Regions from separate parts of the Herbaspirillum sp. C7C2 genome, predicted to be linked through region 1. Evidence: predicted binding sites of a transcription regulator. Region 1 holds the regulator's gene; each other region holds the start of a gene.
What was found. The regulator LexA, encoded in region 1, represses DNA repair genes until DNA is damaged. The targets are predictions, from matches to a motif close to ACTGTATNNNNATACAGT.
Positions count from the first base shown of each region.

Region 2: HWE04_RS04870 (ATP-dependent helicase) is a predicted target of LexA. The motif match lies at 1,434-1,451, and genes of this name have one in related genera.
Region 3: recA (recombinase RecA) is a predicted target of LexA. The motif match lies at 1,181-1,198, and genes of this name have one in related genera.

Region 1 is NZ_JABXGI010000008.1:51,445-54,706, reverse strand. It holds gene HWE04_RS13000 (tetratricopeptide repeat protein) at 1-880, opposite strand, end outside; gene lexA (transcriptional repressor LexA) at 1,081-1,740, opposite strand; gene rpsF (30S ribosomal protein S6) at 2,058-2,423, shown strand; gene priB (primosomal replication protein N) at 2,448-2,750, shown strand; gene rpsR (30S ribosomal protein S18) at 2,805-3,089, shown strand; gene rplI (50S ribosomal protein L9) at 3,116-3,262, shown strand, end outside.
Region 2 is NZ_JABXGI010000002.1:261,408-264,669, forward strand. It holds gene HWE04_RS04865 (lipoprotein-releasing ABC transporter permease subunit) at 1-1,182, opposite strand, end outside; gene HWE04_RS04870 (ATP-dependent helicase) at 1,516-3,262, shown strand, end outside.
Region 3 is NZ_JABXGI010000001.1:345,811-349,072, forward strand. It holds gene HWE04_RS01615 (tetratricopeptide repeat-containing response regulator) at 1-880, opposite strand, end outside; gene recA (recombinase RecA) at 1,306-2,355, shown strand; gene recX (recombination regulator RecX) at 2,573-3,037, shown strand.

The DNA of each region.
Region 1 (3,262 bases):
GATTCAGTTCCAACGCCTTGTTGAACATGCGCATGGCATCGTCGAAGCGATCTTCGGCGGAAAAGTAGCTGGCACCCAGCTTGAGATAGCTGTTGGAGTCTTTGGGGGCGATGTCGATAACGCGCAGCAGGTGTTCGTGGGCTTCGGTGACCTTGTTCAGTTTCAGGTAGGTATCGGCAATCTTGTTGTGCGCGTAGGTATCTTCCGGGTCCAAAAGGATTGCTGTCTTATGGGACTCCAGGGCTTCCTTGTACATCTCCATGGCATGGAAGGCTTCGCCCAGGGCGGTGTGCGAAGGGGCGAAGTTGATCTGCAGTTCCAGTGACTTGAGGATGGTTGCGACCGCCTCGTCATAGCGCTTCGCTTCCACCAGTGCCCGCCCCAGATGGGAGAGCGGGCCAGGGGCCTCTGGCTCGCGCTTGACCGCATCCTCGAAGTAGGCGATCGAGGCGTCCGGGTCGTTCTTTTCATGCAGGGCATTGGCCAGGCCGACGCGGGCCGTCCGGCTTTCCTTGTCGACTTCGATGGCGCGCTCATAGATCCTGATGGCTTCATCGATGCGATCCTGTGCCAGGAGTGCGGCTGCCAGGTTGCTCAGGTACTCGGCATTCTCCGGATCAGCCGCGATGGCCTTGCGAAGATAGTGTTCGGCATCGGCGTGCAGGCCCTCCTGCATGGCGATGAGTCCCCGTGCATGGTTGGCGAAAACCAGGGTGGGAGCGCGCCCCAGCACGGCAGTACACAGGGCCTTTGCTTCATCGACCTTGCGATTATCCAGAAGATCCAGGCATTTGCGGACATCCAGCAGGTCTTGCAGATGGGACTTGGTGGCGGCCTGGGCCTGGTTACCGTGCTTGTTGCTGCTCTTGCGCGTCGACATCGAAAGGGATCCTCTTGGTTGGGCGCATGCTTTGCGCCGGACATAGCTGTCCAGCAGAAATAATATGCGCAAGGACCGGATGCCGAAGAGGCGAATAGAAAGCAAAAAACCTTCGTTTTAGACGAAGGTTCCTTGGGAGGGGGATCGGCGCGGTGGTGGGCGCCGATGCATCGGGAGCGGCGGGCTTGCTCCCTGCGGGCTCAATGCCAGCTGCGCAACAACCCGACGGCAAGCCCTTCAAGAGCAAACTGGTCGGCGTCCGGCTTGACGATGATGGGTTCGAATTCCGGATTCTCCGGGAAGAGCGTGATGACCGAGCCGGTCTTCTGGTAGCGCTTGACGGTGACCTCGTCGGCCAGTCGCGCCACCACGATCTGCCCGTTGCGCGCCTGGTCGGTCTTACGGACCGCCAGCAGATCGCCATCGAGAATGCCGGCGTCACGCATGGACATGCCGCGCACCTTCAACAGGTAATCCGGTTTGCTGGGGAACATGGCCGGATCGACCTGGTAGGTCTTCTCGACATGCTCCTGCGCAAGGATGGGCGAGCCGGCAGCTACGCGACCGATCAGGGGCAGGCTCAACTGCATCAGGGCGGGGTGGGGCAGAGCCATCTGGCGGGCGATGCCGCCAGATGCGGGTGCGCCGGATTCACGCAGGCGGATGCCGCGCGAGGTGCCAGGGGATATTTCGATGGCGCCCTTGCGGGCCAGTGCCTGCAGATGCTCTTCAGCGGCATTGGCGGAGCGGAAGCCCAGCTCGGCAGCGATCTCGGCGCGCGTGGGAGGGAAGCCGGTGTTCTCGATGGCGTTCTTGATCAGGTTCAGGATCTGTTCCTGGCGCGCGGTCAGTTTGAGCATGGGGTAGGCCTTTCTCTGGGGGAAGGCTGTTTGGATGAACAGTCTGTATTTTTATACAGGTGCAATCCTTGTGTCAACGGCAACATGCACTTTCTGGTGCTGCAAGAACGGTTTTTCCTGTCTATATATAAATAGATGAAGGATCTTGTGCCGCATATCTGCCCGGTGCGATGGCTCCGCCTGTGTCCGCCTGACCTCGCCAGCGATAGTCGACATTGCTGTTATGCCAGAAACCTTGTATGATCTTGGGTTTTCCTCTTCCCACACCCGTCTTGACGCCGGGGTGGGCGTCTTCAATAAGTCCATAAGGAGTCTACATGCGTCATTATGAAATCGTATTTATCGTCCACCCGGACCAAAGCGAGCAAGTGCCGGCGATGATCGAGCGTTACAAGGGCATCGTCACCACCCGCGGCGGCAAGGTTCACCGTGTCGAAGATTGGGGTCGTCGTCAACTGGCCTACCAGATCCAGAAGCTGGCCAAGGCTCACTACGTCTGCCTGAACATCGAAGTCGACAGCGAAACGCTGGCCGAGATCGAAACCGGCTTCAAGTTCAACGACGCCGTCCTGCGCCACCTGACCGTCAAGATGAAGAAGGCCGAAACCGGTCCTTCCCCCATCCTGAAGGCAGTGCAGAAGGAAGACGCGGCCAAGAGCCGTACCGAAGCACCGGCAGCCTGATTACGCTGCGATTCATAGCGGAGAGTGAACCAGCTTCAAGTCATCGCCAGTCTGGCCGAACGTGATGTATTGCGTTATACGCCGGCCGGTATTCCGATCGTGACTGCCAGGTTGCAGCATCAGTCGGAGCAGATGGAAGCTGGCATGCGTCGCCAGGTCGAATTCGAGATCGCGGCGATGGCAGCAGGAGAAATCTCCGGTGCGCTCAACAAGGCTGCGCTGGGAGAAGTCTTCCGCTTCACCGGCTTTCTGGCCCGCAGGAATCGCAACAGCAAGAGCGTCGTGTTTCATATCGTTGATTTTGGCGCTGTCCCGTCGGAAGACTGACGAGAGACTGCGCTAAAAAGACCTTACCCAATTTTTAGATACAGGAGCCAAATCATGGCATTCGGTAAAAAGTTCGATAAAAGCAAGCTGAAAAACAAGCGTCAACAGCAAAACCCGCTGTTCAAGCGCAAGAAATTCTGCCGTTTCACCGCCGCTGGCGTTGAACAGGTCGATTACAAGGACGTGGACACCCTGAAGGACTTCGTCCAGGAAAACGGCAAGATCATGCCGGCACGCCTGACCGGTACCAAGGCCCACTACCAGCGTCAAGTTGACACCGCCATCAAGCGCGCGCGTTATCTGGCCCTGCTGCCGTACACCGATCTGCACAACGCGTAATCTGCGCCGAGAAATAGGAGAAAAACATGCAAGTCATTCTGTTGGAAAAAATCGTTAATCTCGGCGGTCTGGGTGATGTCGTGCGCGTCAAGGACGGTTTCGCACGTAACTTCCTGATCCCACAACGCAAGGCCCGTCGTGCTACCGACGCTGCCATCGCCGAATTCGAAGCC
Region 2 (3,262 bases), on a different contig from region 1:
GGCCACGCCGCCGATGATATAGACGTCCGACCAGATGAGGTCGGAGGGCAATTCGGAAATCACATAGATACTCTTGGGCAGGAACTGCACGTGGAAGGCGTGCTCGATGGCCGGCACCAGCACATCGATGTTCAGTGCCACCGCCACCCCCAGGGCGACGCCGGCAGCGGTCCCGATCAGGCCCACCAGCGCGCCCTGGATCACGAAGATCTTCATGATGGAACCGGGCGACGCCCCCAGCGTGCGCAGGATGGCGATGTCGGCCTGCTTGTCGGTGACCGTCATCACCAGCGTGGAGACCAGATTGAAGGCCGCCACCGCGATGATCAGGGTGAGGATGATGAACATCATGCGTTTCTCGGTCTTGACGGCGGCGAACCAGTTGCTGTTCTGCTGCGACCAGTCGCGCAGGTAGAGGTCACCGCTGAGGGTGCGCGCCAGCTCCTGGGTCACCTCCGGCGCCTGCAACATGTCGCGGATGCGCAGGCGCACCCCGGTGGGCGCATCCATGCGGAACAGGGTCTCGGCGTCCTGCAGGTGGATGAAGGCCAGCGAGGAATCGAACTCGTAATGGCCAGCCTCGAAGATGCCGGTCACGGTGAACTGCTTCAGGCGCGGCAGCACTCCGGCCGGGGTCACCTGCCCTTGCGGCACGATCACGGTGATCTTGTCGCCCAGCCCGACGCGCATGCCGCGCGCCAGCTCGCTGCCGAGGACAATGTCGAATGCCCCCGGCTTCAGGGAATCGAAGCTGCCCTGCTTGATCTGGCGTGCCACGTCCGAGACCTTGGGCTCTTCTTCCGGCAGCACGCCGCGCACCAGCACGCCGCGCAGGTTGTCGTCGCGCGTCATCATGGCCTGGCCGGACACATAGGGCGCCGCACCCAGCACTTCCTTGTTCTGGAAGGTCTGCTTGGCCACGCTCTGCCAGTCCTTCATGGAGCCGGAGGCGTCGAACACCTCGATATGCGCCAGCACCGAGAGCATGCGGTCACGGACTTCCTTCTGGAAACCGTTCATCACCGACAGCACCACGATCAGTGCGGCCACGCCCAGGCCGATGCCGGCCATGGAAATGAGGGAAATAAAGGAAATGAAACTGTTGCGACCGCTGCGCTTGCCGGCCCGCGTGTAGCGGATACCGACCAGCCATTCGAACGGCAGGTTTTTAATCAGACTCAAAATTGCTCCGGGAGAGGGCCTGCAAAATGTGCCGGCGAAATCCCGTCGAAACCGGACCCGCCGCACGCCAACACGGGCGAAGACAAAGCGCGAAGTTTGCCACAGAATGGACAGCCGGCCCATCCCTGGCCCCAGTCCTTCACTTGCGCACGTTCCCGCGTGCAGGCTATAGATTCACTTCTACGGCAGAGGTTCGCGGCTTGCTGTGCAAACTGTTTCATCTCCATTGCACGCCGGCTGTTGCATCATGAACTGGTTATATATACAGTATCCACCTGTGCCCGCCCTTTAAAGGCCGCCCTGCACGGTCTCCACCTGAACTGCCCCTCACCCATGCTGCCAGATCTCACCCGAGAAGCGCCGGCGCCGGCCTCCGCGCCCACCCACTCCCAGACCGCCCACCCGAGCGCCGCTGCCGACGACGCTGCGCAGGAGCGCGATCCCTTCGCCCGCCTCAACGCCGAACAGCGCGCCGCCGTCGAGCATGGCAGCGGCCTGTCGCCATCGCAGCAGACGCCGCTGTTGATCGTGGCCGGCGCCGGTTCGGGCAAGACCAATACCCTGGCGCACCGGGTAGCGCGGCTGGTGCTGGAGGGCGCCGATCCGCAACGCATCCTGCTGCTGACCTTTTCGCGCCGCGCGGCCGGCGACATGGGCCGCCGCGTGGGCCAGGTGATCCGCCAGGTACTGGGCCTGGCCGCTGGCGATGCCCCGCCGCAACTGCCCTGGTCCGGCACCTTCCACGCCATCGGCGCGCGCCTGCTGCGCGACTACGCCAGCGTGATCGGCCTGGAAGACGACTTCACCATCCAGGATCGGGGTGACTCGGAAGACCTGATGGGCCTGCTGCGCCACGAGATGGATCTGTCTTCCACCGACAAGCGCTTTCCGCTCAAGGCCACCTGCCTGGCGATCTATTCGCGGGCCGTCAACACCCGCCAGGACCTGGCCCAGGTGCTGCAGGTCCATTTCCCCTGGTGCCGCGAGTGGGAGCGGCCACTGGGCGAACTCTTCGCCCGCTATGTGGATGCCAAGGAAGCCCAGCACGTGCTGGATTACGACGATCTGTTGCTGTTCTGGGCCGACATGCTGTCCGACCCGGAAATCGCGCAATCCGTCAGCGCCCGCTTCGACCACGTGCTGGTCGATGAATACCAGGACACCAACCGCCTGCAGGCCGAGATCCTGCAGCGCATGAAGCCCGATGGCGCCGGTGTGACCGCCGTCGGCGACGACGCCCAATCGATCTATTCCTTCCGCGGCGCCACGGTGCGCAACATCCTCGACCTGCCCTCGCTGTTCACCCAGCCGGCGCGGCTGCTGACGCTGGAACAGAACTACCGCTCCACCCAGCCTATCCTGCAGGCGTCCAATGCGGTCATCGCCGATGCCCCTGAGCGTCACTTCAAGAACCTGTGGAGTGACAAACCCTCCTCGCAGAAACCGCAGCTGGTGGTCATCCCCGATGAAGCCGAACAGGCGCGCTGGGTCGCCAACCGCATCCTGGCGCATCGCGAAGAAGGGCTGACGCTCAAGTCCCAGGCAGTGCTGTTCCGCACCGCCACCCATAGCGCCGCGCTGGAGCTGGAACTGGTCCGCCGCAACATCCCCTTCGTGAAGTTCGGCGGGCTCAAGTTCCTGGAGAGCACCCACATCAAGGACCTGCTCTCGCTGCTACGGCTGGCGCACAACCCCAGCGGCCGCATGGCCGGCCTGCGTGCCCTGCAACTGATTCCCGGGGTCGGCCCGGCCACCGCCCGCAAGGTGCTGGACCTGATGGCCGGCGCCGCCGACCCGGCCGATGCCCTGCTCAACTTCGGCGCCCCGGCCAATATCGCCCTGCAGTGGCAGGCCTTCGCCGATACCTATGCCCTGATGCGGCGCGCCAGCGCGGCCTGGCCGACCGACATCAACGCCGCCCGCGACTGGTATCTACCGCAGCTGGAACAACGCTACGAGGACGCCGACGCCCGCGCCGCCGACATCGAGCAACTGGCCGCGCTGGCCCGGGGCTATGCCTCGCGCGAGAAATTCCTCACCGAGCTGACACTGGACCCGCCCGAATCCAGCAGCGACTTTT
Region 3 (3,262 bases), on a different contig from region 1:
CATAGGCTTCGCGTGCCTGGTCCAGGTGGCCGCTGCGGTAGGCCACATCACCCACCAGGCGACTGCGGCGCGCCGAAGGGATGATTTCGGACGACTTGGTGAGCGCTTCCAGTGCACCTTCCTGATTGCCCTGTGCCTCGTCGATCTGCGCCAGCAGGTCGTAGGCGGCGATGAACTGCTTGTTCTGCGCCAGCACCTCTTCCACGATGATGCGGGCGTCATCCATCTGGCCAGCCACGATGTTGCAACGGGCAAGTCCGATCTTGGCCCACACCAGGTCGTCGCGCATGGCCAGTGCCTGCTTGTAGACTTCGCGGGCTTCGTCGATGCGGCGCTGCTCGATGAGCAGCGTGCCCTTGGTCTTCATGATTTCCACGATCCACTTGGGCGCTGCCTTGAGGACGTTGTCGCATTCCAGGATGGCACCGGAGATGTCCTTGCGCTTCATCTTCTCGGTCACCGGCAGCATGGCGTGCTGCTTTTCCAGCAGGCGGTCCACGCGCTCGGCGATGCGGCTGGCCGTCAGCGGCTTGAGCATGTAGGCATCCGGCTGGAACTCGGCGGCGCTGGCCACAAGGTTGTAGCCGCTCTCGGCGGTGACCATGATGAACATGCAGGTCGGCGAGAGCATGTTCTGGGTGCGGAAGAACTCCAGCAGCTGCTGGCCGTTGCTTTCCTTGTTCAGGTTGTAGTCGCAGATGATCAGGTCATACGTGCCGGACTGCACGAAACGGATAGCCTCATCCGGCGTGGCGGCCTGGTCCACCTTGGTCACCCCGAGCTGCCCGAGGTGCATGCGGATGTTCTGGCGCATCGTCGGCATGTCGTCGATGACCAGGCAGCGCAGGGCGCTGATATGGCTGAAGGGCACTAAACTCATGAGAACTGTCTGTCTAACGATCTATCGGTCTTGATTGCGGCAGGCTACACCGGATGAGCTGATGTTGCTGCGATGCAATAACTGGCGAGATGACTTGCTGTACGCGTTCATTGACGCATAGCTGACGAATTATTCCTACCAACTCGCGAGTGTGCCGTTTTTTTTCCTTCCATGCATCATTCCTCTTTGAATTTGGACTTCCTCAAGGGTCAGCTCTCTTATAATTGTGGTTTTCGGCCGCCGATTATCGTTGCCTGATAGCGTTTGTGTCTGATGCACACAAAAACGCTTGCACGAAGCACTGTTTTTTTATACAGTGTCGCTCTATCGGGGCGGTCATCATCCTCTGCCTCCGGGCAACATCAGCAAGACCGCAAGACTCCCCCCTGAACCCCTTCTTCACGACATTTTGCCGAGAGAGATTTATGGACGACAAAAAAGCTGCGAACAACTCTGAGAAGAGCAAGGCGCTGGCCGCCGCGTTGGCACAGATTGAAAAGCAGTTTGGCAAGGGCTCGGTGATGCGCATGGAAGACGGCGTCGTCGCCGAGGAAATCCAGGCCGTCTCCACCGGTTCCCTGGGCCTGGACATCGCGCTGGGCATCGGTGGCCTGCCACGTGGCCGCGTCATCGAGATCTACGGTCCGGAGTCCTCCGGCAAGACCACCCTGACCCTGCAATCGATCGCCGAGATGCAGAAGCTGGGCGGCACCTGCGCCTTCATCGACGCCGAGCACGCACTGGACGTCACCTATGCGCAAAAGCTGGGCGTGAACCTGAACGACCTGCTGATCTCGCAGCCGGACACCGGCGAACAGGCCCTGGAAATCACCGACGCCCTGGTGCGCTCCGGTGCGGTCGACCTGATCGTGGTGGACTCCGTGGCAGCGCTGACGCCCAAGGCCGAAATCGAAGGCGACATGGGCGACTCCCTGCCCGGCCTGCAGGCCCGTCTGATGTCGCAAGCCCTGCGCAAGCTGACCGGCAGCATCAACCGCACCAATACTACTGTCATCTTCATCAACCAGATCCGCATGAAGATCGGCGTCATGTTCGGTAATCCCGAAACCACCACCGGTGGCAATGCGCTGAAGTTCTACGCCTCGGTGCGCCTGGACATCCGTCGTACCGGCTCCATCAAGTCCGGTGACGAAGTCATCGGCAGCGAAACCAAGGTCAAGGTCGTCAAGAACAAGGTTGCACCTCCGTTCCGCGAAGCTCACTTCGACATCCTGTATGGCGAAGGCACTTCCCGCGAAGGCGAAATCCTGGATCTGGGCTCCGAGCACAAGGTCGTGGAGAAGTCCGGCGCCTGGTACAGCTACAACGGCGAGCGCATCGGCCAGGGCAAGGACAACGCCCGTAACTATCTGAAGGAACACCCGGAACTGTCGCGCGAGATCGAGAACAAGGTCCGCGTCGCACTGGGCGTGCCTGAACTGGCAGGTGGCACCGCCGAGGCACCAGCCTCCTGATCCCAAGGTCTTCACGTACCACCATGGCGGCAGGGTTTGCCTGAGCCTTGAGGTCACGGTGGTGCCTGTCCCGCTTCGCCCCCGGCGCCGGTCCGGCCGGGAGTGGAGCTGAAGTACCGGCCGCATCGTTCTGTTGCTGCCTCGTTTCAATGCAATACGGTTCCATCGTTTTTTCTTCGTGTTCTTCACCGTCACATCGCCCGTGTAGTCGAACGTCATGCCCAGACCGCCGATCAGCCTGAAAGCACGGGCGCTCAAATATCTCTCTTCACGTGAGCATAGTCGCCTGGAACTTGCGCGTAAGCTTGCCCCTTACGCGCAAGAGGGTGATGACATCGACGCGCTCCTGCAGTGGCTGGAGCAGTCCCGTTTCCTTTCCCAAGAACGATTTTCCGAATCGCTGGTGCATCGCCGCTCGGCCCGTTATGGCAACCAGCGCATCTTTTCCGAGTTGCATGGACACGGCATTGAAGGGGAAGCCATCGCCGAGTTGAAGGCCGACCTGGCAGCAGGAGAGGGCGGGCGCGCCGCGCAGGTCTTGCGCCGCAAATTCAGTGCGCCCCCTCCCGATGCAGAGACACGCGCCAAACAGATGCGCTTCCTGCAGCAACGCGGTTTTTCCCACCGCAGTATCCGCGAAGCCTTGCAGACCGCGTGGAGCGACGAGGAGGAATCGTCGTGAGCGGGGACAACTGGGTCTCTTGATGCGCTGAGCCCGAGAGGGTGTCGCCCTGCGCTCGCATCCGGTGCGCACTCGCATCCTGGGCATTCCCGGCCAGCCATTCACCACCGCAGTTGCGTTCCCCTTGTCCCTATCTTCTTCCAGCAGCTTGCGCAGATGGCAGCCATCTGTCCCGCCATATGGAAAAGCTATCCCTTTCGGTCTTCTGTTAGCGCTACCGGCTAA